DNA from 2 places in the Clostridium sp. 'White wine YQ' genome. Region 2 is predicted to be linked to the other one. Evidence: riboswitches for the same ligand, from Rfam matches in the RefSeq annotation. Region 2 holds a riboswitch; the other holds the start of a gene.
The links. A riboswitch is a leader RNA that binds a small molecule or an ion and turns the genes downstream of it on or off. The one in region 2 is predicted to bind lysine.
Positions count from the first base shown of each region.

Region 1: linked by a shared signal. The riboswitch ahead of PTZ02_RS03780 (transporter substrate-binding domain-containing protein) and the one ahead of PTZ02_RS15520 (amino acid permease) in region 2 are both predicted to bind lysine.

Region 1 covers NZ_JAQYUU010000001.1:776,041-781,733, forward strand. The annotation lists gene PTZ02_RS03760 (DNA alkylation repair protein) at 1-272, shown strand, start outside; gene PTZ02_RS03765 (bifunctional transcriptional activator/DNA repair enzyme AdaA) at 285-833, shown strand; gene PTZ02_RS03770 (helix-turn-helix transcriptional regulator) at 944-1,147, shown strand; gene PTZ02_RS03775 (hypothetical protein) at 1,144-1,572, shown strand; lysine riboswitch at 1,729-1,910, shown strand; gene PTZ02_RS03780 (transporter substrate-binding domain-containing protein) at 2,059-2,895, shown strand; gene PTZ02_RS03785 (amino acid ABC transporter permease) at 2,975-3,757, shown strand; gene PTZ02_RS03790 (amino acid ABC transporter ATP-binding protein) at 3,775-4,518, shown strand; gene PTZ02_RS03795 (DUF4489 domain-containing protein) at 4,642-5,163, shown strand; gene PTZ02_RS03800 (hypothetical protein) at 5,253-5,693, opposite strand, start outside.
Region 2 covers NZ_JAQYUU010000005.1:280,745-286,437, reverse strand. The annotation lists gene PTZ02_RS15535 (putative ABC transporter permease) at 1-81, opposite strand, end outside; gene truA (tRNA pseudouridine(38-40) synthase TruA) at 354-1,091, shown strand; gene PTZ02_RS15525 (hypothetical protein) at 1,174-1,608, opposite strand; lysine riboswitch at 1,904-2,078, shown strand; gene PTZ02_RS15520 (amino acid permease) at 2,192-3,661, shown strand; gene PTZ02_RS15515 (sigma 54-interacting transcriptional regulator) at 3,898-5,693, shown strand, end outside.

The DNA of each region.
Region 1 (5,693 bases), on a different contig from region 2:
TAATGTTAATAGACTTTTATATTAGTGAAGAATATATAGATAAAGTGCTTATGTTATTAGATAACATAAAACATGAAGGGTATTATGCAAAAATGGGGGTAGCTTGGGCAGTTTCAATGTGTTATGTTAAGTTTCCAGTAAAAACAATGAAATATCTAAATAACAATACTCTTGATGATTTTACATATAATAAGGCATTGCAAAAAATTAGAGAGTCCTTAAAAGTCAGTAAGGAAACAAAAGATATTATAAGAAACATGAAACGAAAATAATAGGAGGAGTAAATGTCATTAAAAGAAGAGGAAAAATGGAATGCAGTAATTAATAATGATGAAAATTATGATGGAGTATTTTATTATGGAGTAAAAACTACAGGGATTGTTTGTAAGCCTTCTTGTAAATCAAAGGAACCATTAAGAGATAATGTAATGTTTTTTAATACTTTTGAAGAGGCAATTAATAAGAACTTTCGTCCATGTAAAAGATGTAGGCCAGATCTTTTGAATTTTAATCCAACTGAGGAACTTGCATTTAGGATTAAAAAATTATTTGATTCATATTATTCAAGTAATATAGAATTGGAAGAGAAATTAAAAGATTTAGGAGTAAGTCAGAATCATATGATTAAAGTTTTTTCTGATAAATTTGGTATTACACCAGTAAAATATATAAATGCACTTAGAATCGAGAAAGCACTAGCATTACTTGAGAATACAGACGATACCGTAATTAATATTGCATTTTTATGTGGATTTGAAAGCAATTCAAACTTTTATGGATTTTTTAAAAAACAAATAGGAATGACTCCAAGTGAGTATAGAAGTAGATTATAAATAATCTACTTATTTTTTTTGATAATTAATGGAAAGTAAGCTTTACATTCTGGAAAAATAATGCTATTATATATATGGAAAGTACACTTTCCATCAGAGGAGGTATATCTTTGGAAAATCGATTAGAAGAAATAAGAAAAGAACGAGGAATTAAGCAAGAAGAACTTGCAGAAGCATTAGAAGTTTCAAGGCAAACAATAGGTTCATTAGAAAATGGACGATATAATCCATCTATAGTACTAGCCTTTAAAATAGCAAGATATTTTGAAATGAAAATCGAAGATATTTTTATATATGAGGAGGAAGAGAAATGAAAAATAAAAGAAATCTTTTGGATTTAGTATTATTGATTTTAGGCATTTCAATGTTACTTTTAGGCAAATTTATACTAACAGATGAAAATGTGAAAAGTATTTCAGGGATGTGTCTTGGATTTGGGTCAGCATTTTTTGTACTAGGAATAGGAAATTTAATTGGAAATTTTACAACATCTCGATTAGAAGATGAAAAAGTTAAAAAATTTAAGGATATTGAGGTTAATGATGAGAGAAATATTATAATAAAAGAAAAATCAGGTTATATGGCAAGCAAGATAATGAATTATATTATCTGCATACTTGTTTTAGCGTTAGGGTTTATGAATGTAGATAAATTAATCATATTTCTAGTTATCTCATTACTTTTAGTAGAAGTAGTATTATTTATAGGTTTCTCAAATTACTATTCAAAAAGAATGTAATTTGTGTTTGTATTATAAAATTCTTGGTGGAGTAAAAACTCCACCTTTTAAATTCTAGGCAAAACACATTAATGTAAAAAATATACAAACATGGGTTGACTTAGAAGAATCCATAAGGTAAACTTATTCTATAATTTAATATAACCTCACTTATGTAGGTGAGGTAGAGGCGCGATACTTAACAGTTTTTAGAGAAGTTTGAGAAGCCATGATACTAAAAAGAAGGAAATATCGCCGAAGCTTATAATATTCTCAGTATTATTTGCTGGGTCTGCAGTTAAGAGCTGCAGGACTGTCTCAATAAACATCCCAGTTTATTGAGTTGTGCTATCTCATTTGGGAAAGGGAGGGATTAAGGGCAAATACGCTTATTGCGATCTGAGTTCATCTCAGATCTTTTTTTATTCTTAATTAGAAACAAAGGTAGCAGTGAAGCTATTTAAAAGATAAAGATAAATTAAAAGAAGTGAAAGGGGAAGGGAATATATGAAGAAAAAACTATCTGTACTATTGACAGCAGTACTGTGTATAGCTGCATTAGGTATTACTGGGTGTGGGACAAGCAAAACAAAAGAAACAAGTTCCAAAGAAGAAACATTTAAGGTTGGACTTGAAGCTGGCTATGCACCATTTAACTGGACTCAAATGGATGATTCAAACGGAGGAGTTCAAATCGATGGCAGTGCAGAATATGCTGGGGGTTATGATATAGAAATAGCAAAAAAGATTGCTCAAGGGCTAGGTAAAAAGTTAGTTATAGTAAAAACAGAATGGGATGGTCTTGTACCAGCATTAACTTCAGGTAAAATTGATGCTATTATTGCAGGAATGTCTCCAACAGCAGAACGTAAGCAAACAATTGATTTTTCAGATAATTATTATAAATCAAATTTGGTTATGGTTGTAAAGAATGGTGGAAAGTATGATGGTGCAACCTCAATTCAAGATTTTAAAGGTGCTAAAATTACTGCACAGTTAAATACATTTCATTACACTGTAATCGATCAAATACAAGGAGTTAGTAAACAGCCAGCTATGGATAACTTTCCAGCTATGAGAGTTGCACTTGAATCAGGAATGATTGATGGTTATGTATCTGAACGTCCTGAAGGTGTTAGTGCTGAAACAGCAAATAACAATTTTAAGATGGTAGAATTTAAAACTGGATTTAAAACATCGGATGATGATACAGCAATTGCAGTAGGGGTAGTTAAGGGAAGTGATTTAACTACAAAGATAAATGAAGTTTTATCAGGTATCTCAGAAGATGAGCGTACAAAAATTATGGATACTGCAATAAAAAATCAGCCTGCAGCAAAGTAATAATTATTATAAACCGAGTGCAGTTAATGTAGTCGGTTTTTTAATGTTTTAGAGGTTTAAGATGGAAAGGGGAGAAAATATGAGTTCGGATTGGATAATTAGAATTATATCTCAAAATGGGCCAATGTTTATTCGCGGTGCAGGAATTACATTATTAATATCCGTAATTGGAACTATATTAGGTTCAATTATAGGTTTATTTGTAGGAGTTGTTCGTACTATTCCAATGCCTCAAAAAGGCGTAAAAAGGTACTTATTAAAATTGATTAATATCGTCTTTTCAATTTATATTGAATTTTTTAGAGGGACACCAATGATTGTGCAAGCTATGGTAATATACTATGGTTCCGCACTAGCTTTTGGGATAAATATGAATAGATTTTATGCAGCAATTTTTATAGTTTCAATTAATACAGGTGCATATATGTCTGAGATTGTTCGTGGAGGAATTGTTTCAATTGATAAGGGGCAATTTGAGGCAGCTAATGCAATTGGAATGAATCATATACAAACAATGTTAAACGTTATTTTACCACAAGTAATTAGAAATATCTTACCAGCTACAGGAAATGAGTTTGTAATTAATATAAAGGACACCTCGGTACTTAATGTTATTTCAGTAACAGAACTATATTTTCAAACCAAATCAATTGCAGGAAATAACTTTAGATATTTTGAATCGTTTTTCGTTGCCTGCGTTATCTATTTTGTTATGACTTTTACAGTAACAAGAATACTACGTTTTATAGAAAGAAAATTAGACGGACCAGAAAACTATATAATGTATGCAAATCAGATGCAAGTAGAAACTCCAGAAGATATAGTTCAAAGAACTAGGAATAATTATGATGATAGATTTTAAAGAAGGGAGAGTATTTGATGGAAAAAGTAATAGATATCAGACATCTAAGCAAATCCTTTGGAACACATGAAGTGCTGAAAGATATAGACTTTTCAGTGAAAAAGGGAGAAGTAATATGTATTATAGGCTCTTCCGGTTCAGGAAAATCAACTCTTTTACGATGTATAAATCTATTAGAGAGACCCAGTGGAGGAGAAATTATATATAAAGGTGAGGATATATTAGATGATAAACATAACATAAATAGATATCGAACCAAATTAGGAATGGTGTTTCAGCAATTTAATTTGTTTAACAATCATAATGTTTTACGTAATTGCACAGTCGGACAAATGAAAGTGTTAAAACGTACAAGAGAGGAAGCAGAAAAAGTTGCAGCAAAATATTTGAAAGTTGTAGGAATGGAGCAATTTATTAACGCTAAACCTAAGCAATTATCGGGAGGACAAAAACAAAGGGTAGCTATAGCAAGAGCTCTTTCCATGGAACCAGATGTTATGCTTTTTGATGAACCTACTTCAGCGCTAGATCCTGAGATGGTTGGTGAAGTGTTAAAGGTTATGAAGGAACTTGCTGAATTGGGCCTTACTATGCTTATAGTAACTCATGAAATGGGATTTGCAGAGGAGGTTTCAGATAGAGTAGTCTTTATGGATAAAGGTGTAATTGCAGAAGAAGGAAATCCAAAAGAAATATTCAAAAATCCTAAAAAAGAACGTACAAGGGAATTTTTAAAAAGAACTCTAAGAAATTACGAATAGAGTAACTATTATTTAAAAGTTGTGTATTATGTACTAAGTAGAACAATAATTTATAAATGTAACATCGTATGTAGTGAAGATGTTTGGTTGCTTTATGAATTTAAGTATTGGGAGTGTTAACTAATGAGGGAATATAATTGTAATGAGGAGAGAGCGTGCTCCATTAAGCCTCCATGTCCAACCGGAGTTATTTTGGCATGTGGACAAGGTGGATATGTAGATTTGTCTAATATGCCAACAAATGGATCAACTTTAGCTAGTGTAAGCATTGATACAACTTTATTAACTAGAGCAATTGTAAAGATTGACTTTAGTTGTATATTGAGTTATTCAGTGACAGTACTAGAGGAGCTGGATCTTATTTTTACACTAGTTAGAACTAATATTAGAGGAGAAGTTAAAGAGTTAGCATCTTGGCCCTATAAGATATTAATGGATCAAATTGTTAGCGGAGCAGAAGAGGATCAATATGTGTTTATAACATTAGAAAAAAATGAATCTTTTAGCATTGAGTATTGTGATGAACTATTATGTGGAAGCTCTAGCACCTATTCCATAAGAGTAAATACTAATTATTTTAACATTACAAATGCTGTAATTCAATCTTCAACAATGAATGCTATAGCAGGGTCAACGCATTATTAAAATTTTAAAAAAATTATTATAAAAACTTGTAAAAAGCTTCTATGCATTTATCTTCATGCATTGCTAATTCTTTTTACAAGTTTTTCTTATTAACACTTTTCAACAAATTTATGATCTTTCTTGGTGAGTTTAAATACCCAAATGACATTATCTTTGCAGGTTAACTCCGCTTCCAGTTGTGGAATTCCTCCTGATGGATTACAGGAAGGTTTCTTATAATGATAATAATATACTCTAAAAATTTTACTCATATTCGAGTTGTTTATAACGCAATGTCTAGTTTCATCAGCCTCTATCCAAAAGACATATCTACCATTTTTGATATCTTTTATCTTTTTAACTGGATCTTTATAGAATTCAATTCCAACAGCATTTGAAGGTATAATCCCCGGGATGGATTTGGACCTGAAATCCTTACAATAACGAGGGTCAGTTTTTGGTAAGTCTGGGGTAACCTTATAGTCTACAAGATGTGGGTATCTGTTATCTTTATAGAAGATTCTAGTCTCCTCCTTAGGAGAGCTAGAACT
Region 2 (5,693 bases):
ATTCCATATAGACTTTGTTTTATCGCTATCTTGATTAGAATAAAATAGAAGCATTTTACTACCAATTTTAAAATTCTGCATTTTATAATCTCCAATACGCTTATTACAATATGTATAGGATTTTTTATAGGTAACTTAATTTATTACCACATAAATAAGTTATTAGTTGAACTTAAGACCCTATAAAAGGTAAGCTTCTATAAATATATTATTTGAAAATATATTTAATGAATTAAAAATAATTTATCTCTGCTATTTTATTAATATGAAAATTGATGGATTTATTCAAAACATATGGATATAATTTAAATGTAAAATTACAGATATTAATAAAAAATTAAAGGTGGAAACATATGAGAAATTTAAAAATATTAATACAATATGATGGAACAAGATATAAAGGATGGCAAAGACAGAAGGAAAATTCGCCAACTATACAAGAAAAAATTGAATCTGTTTTATCTAAAATGACAGGAGAGGAAATTCAAGTAATAGGTTGTGGAAGAACTGATTCAGGCGTACATGCGGAAAACTATGTAGCTAATTTCCGTACTAATAGTAATATGTCTATAGATGAAATGCTTGATTATTTATATGAATATTTGCCAGAAGATATAGTTGTTAGAAGTATGAAAGATACAACAGAAAGATTTCATGCAAGATATAATGTCAAATCAAAGACTTATGTATATAGAATATATAATGATAGGTTTAGAAATGTATTTAATAGAAAATATGCATATCATTCAAATGAAAAATTAAATTTAGATGATATGAAAAAAGCATCAGAAGTTTTAATTGGGACTCACGATTTTCAAAGCTTTACAAGTTTAAAATCCAATTCTAAATCAACAGTAAGAACTATTAATTATATTAATATAACTGAAAATGATGGAATGATTGAAGTAGAGGTAAATGGCAATGGTTTCTTATGGAATATGGTAAGAATCATTGTAGGAACCCTATTAGAAGTTGGGGTGGGAAAGCTTAACGATAAGGATGTAGAAAGAATATTAGATGAGAAGAAAAGAGCTGAAGCCGGACCTATAGCTCAAGCTAAAGGATTGTGCTTAAAAAATGTTCAATATTAAAGAATAAATTAAGTTATCTATAAAAACCATAAAAGGCTAATTAAAATCTTTCAAACAGATTTTAATTAGCCTTTTAAATACATTATTTACGTGGACTTAATTGAGTTAAGGTCTTACTTAATTTTTTGAAATTATCATAAGAGTCCATATATCTTGCTCTAACTATAAAAGTTTTATTTTTTTTATATCTAATTTTTATTTTATCTTTGTCAGTAGCTATTTCTTTAATCTCATTTACAGTAAATTGTTTTTTTGAAATACCTATAGTATTTATTGTTATATTTGAATCCTCGATAATAACAAATTCACAGCTTTTTCTTATAAGAACTCCTGAAGAACTTAAGATTCCAGGAAGAAAAATAGCATAAGTGACTAAAAGATAAAAAATAAAAAAACTGCTTTTTGATTGTAGATAAAATATGATACTAAGCACTGTAAGTGCAATCAAACCAGAACCCAAAATTATAGAATTTTTAGTTAATAAGCCTTTATTATAATAAAAACTAGATTTTCTCATATAATTCTCCCCTTTTATTTTAGAATATGTAAATATACTGTGTAACTCATTATATATAATGTAGCATTAATGGCAGGTATAGTAAATATTAAAAATATACAAAATAAATAACAATTTTCATGAATTTTAATATTTATCTATAAAGATTCAAAACCTTGAAAGTTGGCGAAAAGAATAGTAAATGAAAGATAAAGATAGAATTTTTATAAAATCTAAGAAATTAATGAATTGTAAAAATTACTATTGACCAATCACAATGTCGAAGTATATAATAAGTTGGAAGTTAAAACAATATAGTCTAGATAGAGGCGCAAAGTTTAAGAGTAAAATTGCTGAGGTAAGCACAATGAAGCAATTCTAAAGGAAACTTTGCCGAAGTGTACAATCAATGCTTTAAGATTGTAATGCTGGGCTTGCATAAAATATGTGCAAGACTGTCACAAATTATTTTGTGGAGAGCTATCACTGATGCGTGTTTAATATATTTTCGTATTTACCTTTATGTATGAATATATTGATGCCCTGAGTGAATGCTCAGGGTTTTTTTAATTTTTAAAAGAAAATTATTTTTAAGGAGGACAAAATGAGTAACTCAAATTCTCAAATAGAGGGAAATAATCAAGAACTTAAAAGAAGTTTAAAGGCAAGACATTTAAATATGATAGCCTTAGGTGGTTCAATTGGAACTGGTATATTCGTTGCATTAGGAGCAACAATTAATCAAGCTGGACCTGGTGGAGCATTAGTAGCTTATGGATGCATCGCAGTTATGGTATACTTCCTAATAACAAGTTTAGGAGAAATGGCAACATTCATGCCTGTATCAGGATCATTTAGTGTATATGCAACTAAATTTGTTGATCCAGCATTAGGCTTTGCTCTTGGTTGGAATTATTGGTATAACTGGGCAATAACAGTAGCAGCAGAATTAGTTGCCGGATCGTTATTAATGAAGTTTTGGTTTCCAAATGTACCAGCAGTATTATGGAGTGCAATATTCTTAGTTATAATAGTTGCATTAAACATATTATCAGCAAAGTCTTATGGAGAATCTGAATTCTGGTTTGCTGGAATTAAGGTAGTTACTGTAATAGTATTTTTAGTTATAGGAGTTGCAACTATCTTAGGAATTCTTGGAGGAAATGCGGTTGGATTCAAGAATTTCACTGTTGATGGAGCACCATTTGTTGGCGGATTTAAATCAATATTTATGATATTCTTAATAGCTGGTTTTTCATTCCAAGGAACTGAACTTATAGGGGTAGCAGCAGGAGAAAGTGAAAATCCAGAAAAAACTATTCCGAAAGCTATTAATTCTGTATTTTGGAGAATATTAATATTTTATATAGGTACAATCTTTGTAGTTGGAGCAATTATTCCTTATACTCAAGCTGGAGTTGAAACAAGCCCATTTACACTAATATTTGAAAAAGCAGGAATCGCAGCAGCAGCATCATTAATGAATGCAGTCATATTAACTTCTGTACTTTCTTGTGGAAATTCAGGTATGTATGCATCTAGCAGAATGCTATTTGCTATGGCTAAAGAAGGCATGGCACCTAAGTGGTTAGGTAAAGTTAATTCAAAAGGTGTTCCTATAAATGCAGTGCTTTTAACAACTTTAGTAGCAGCTGCTTGTTTCTTAACTGGTATATATGCTGAAAGTACAGTATATGTATGGTTAGTTGCAGCATCAGGTTTAGCAGGCTTTGTAGCTTGGCTTGGTATAGCACTTTGTCATTTCCGTTTTAGAAGAGCATATGTTGCACAGAAGCAAGACATGAGTAAATTAAAATATAAAGCAAAGTTATTCCCAATAGGACCAATACTAGCACTAGCTTTATGTAGCATTGTTGTTTTAGGACAAGGAGTTAGCTATATTGAAGCTGAAAATATTGATTGGGGTGGACTAATTTCTTCATATATAGGTCTTCCTTTATTCTTAGGAATTTGGATTATTTATAAATTAAAATATAAAACAAAGGTAGTTAAGTTAGAGGATGTAGAGTTCGAAAATGTTGAACCACAAGAATTAGAAGAGTCAGTTGGATAAACTACTATAACATTAGATTAGAACAATACGTAATAAATAATAAGTAAACATAAAAAACAATAGATTTTTAGGGATGGACGTCTTAGTACGCAATATGCATACTGAGACGTCTTAATTTATTTTAAGATATAATCATGTTTAAACATAAGTTGTGTAAATGTTTAAATATGTTATATAATTTTTCTATTAGTAATATTTTTGAGAAAAATTCATTCATAGTAAGGGTGTATCATTTTATGAAAAGGATAGATAAGGTATATAAAACTTTATATGAGCTTTGTTTAAGGCAATATAAAAGTGGAGGAAATATAACAGGAATATCAGCCATAGAGCTTTCTAAAACTTTAGAGATACAAAGAACAAATGCATCAAGTGACCTTAATAAACTATATAGTCATGGAAGAGTAGAGAAAATTGAAGGAAAGCCTGTATTGTACAAGGTGTTAGATGAATCAATCTCTAAATATAGTAAAACAAGTGTAGATGTATTTGAAAATGTATTAGGGACGGGCATTTCTCTTAGAAACTCAATATTGCAAGCTAAATCAGCGATAGTGTATCCACCGGATGGGCTTCATACTATTTTGTTTGGAGAAACTGGGACAGGTAAATCTATGTTTGCAGAAACAATGTTTAAGTATGCTAAAGAAATAGGAAAGTTCAAGGATGATAGTCCCTTTGTAACATTTAACTGTGCAGATTATTCTAATAATCCACAGCTATTAATGGCTCAACTGTTTGGCGTTAAAAAAGGATCATATACTGGTGCAGATAAAGACAAGGACGGACTTATTGAAAAAGCTAATGGAGGGATTTTATTTTTAGATGAAGTACATAGACTCCCACCTGAAGGACAGGAAATGCTTTTCTATATAATTGATAAAGGTGTATATAGGAAGCTCGGAGAAACACAATTTGAAAACAACATAAAGGTTTTAATTATATGTGCAACAACAGAGAATACACAATCAGGGTTGTTAAAAACTTTTACTAGAAGAATTCCTATGACAATAAAGTTGCCGTCACTTAGAGAAAGAAGTCTAGAAGAACGATATGATTTGATAAAAACCTTTTTGAAGAATGAAGCTAAATGCATAAAAACAGATATTACTGTAACATCTAACACCCTTAAGGCATTATTATTATATGATTGTCCTAATAATATAGGGCAACTAAAAAGTGATATAAAACTATGTTGCGCAAAAGCTTTTTTAAATAATATGCTAAATCGTGAAGAATCCTTATATATAAACAGTCAAGATCTTCCGGACTATATAATTAAAGGCGCTTTAAAATATAAAAATAATAAAGAAGAAGTAGATAAGTTTTTAAATGAAGATGCATTAAAGTTTACATCCAGTGGAATAAATACATGGGAAACAGAAGAAAAATCAAATTATAATTTTTATGATGCTCTTGAAGAAAAGAAAAAGGTTTTAGAAGCTAAGGGAATGAATGAAAAAGATATTAAGCTTATCATGAGTTTAGATATGGATAGATACCTAAAGAAGTATATTTTAACTATAGGAAATGATAATTTAGAAGAATTATATAAAGTAGTAGATAAAAAGGTAGTAAGTATTATTGATAGGTTTCTAAAAGAGGCGGGGAGGAAACTAAATAGAAAGTTTAATAATAAAATATTATACGGACTATCTATGCACATTGTTAGTACAATTGAGAGAATTAAGACAGGAAGGAATATGGAGAATCATCAATTAGAGGACATAAAATATAATTATAAGAAAGAATTCCAAATAGCAAATGTTCTTAAAGAGAGCATTGAATGTTATTTTAATGTAATACTATCAGAGGATGAAGTTGGCTTCATCACAATGTTTCTATGCATGGATAATAACGAAGTTGTTAAAGAAGAAAAAGTGGGTGTTGTAGTGGCTATGCATGGAGAATCAGCAGCTACATCAATTGTAGATGTAGCTAATAGATTGCTTGGAGAAAATCATGCGATAGGGTATAACATGCCTCTTGATCAAAAGCCAGAAGTTGCTTTAGAAAATTTAATGGATATTAT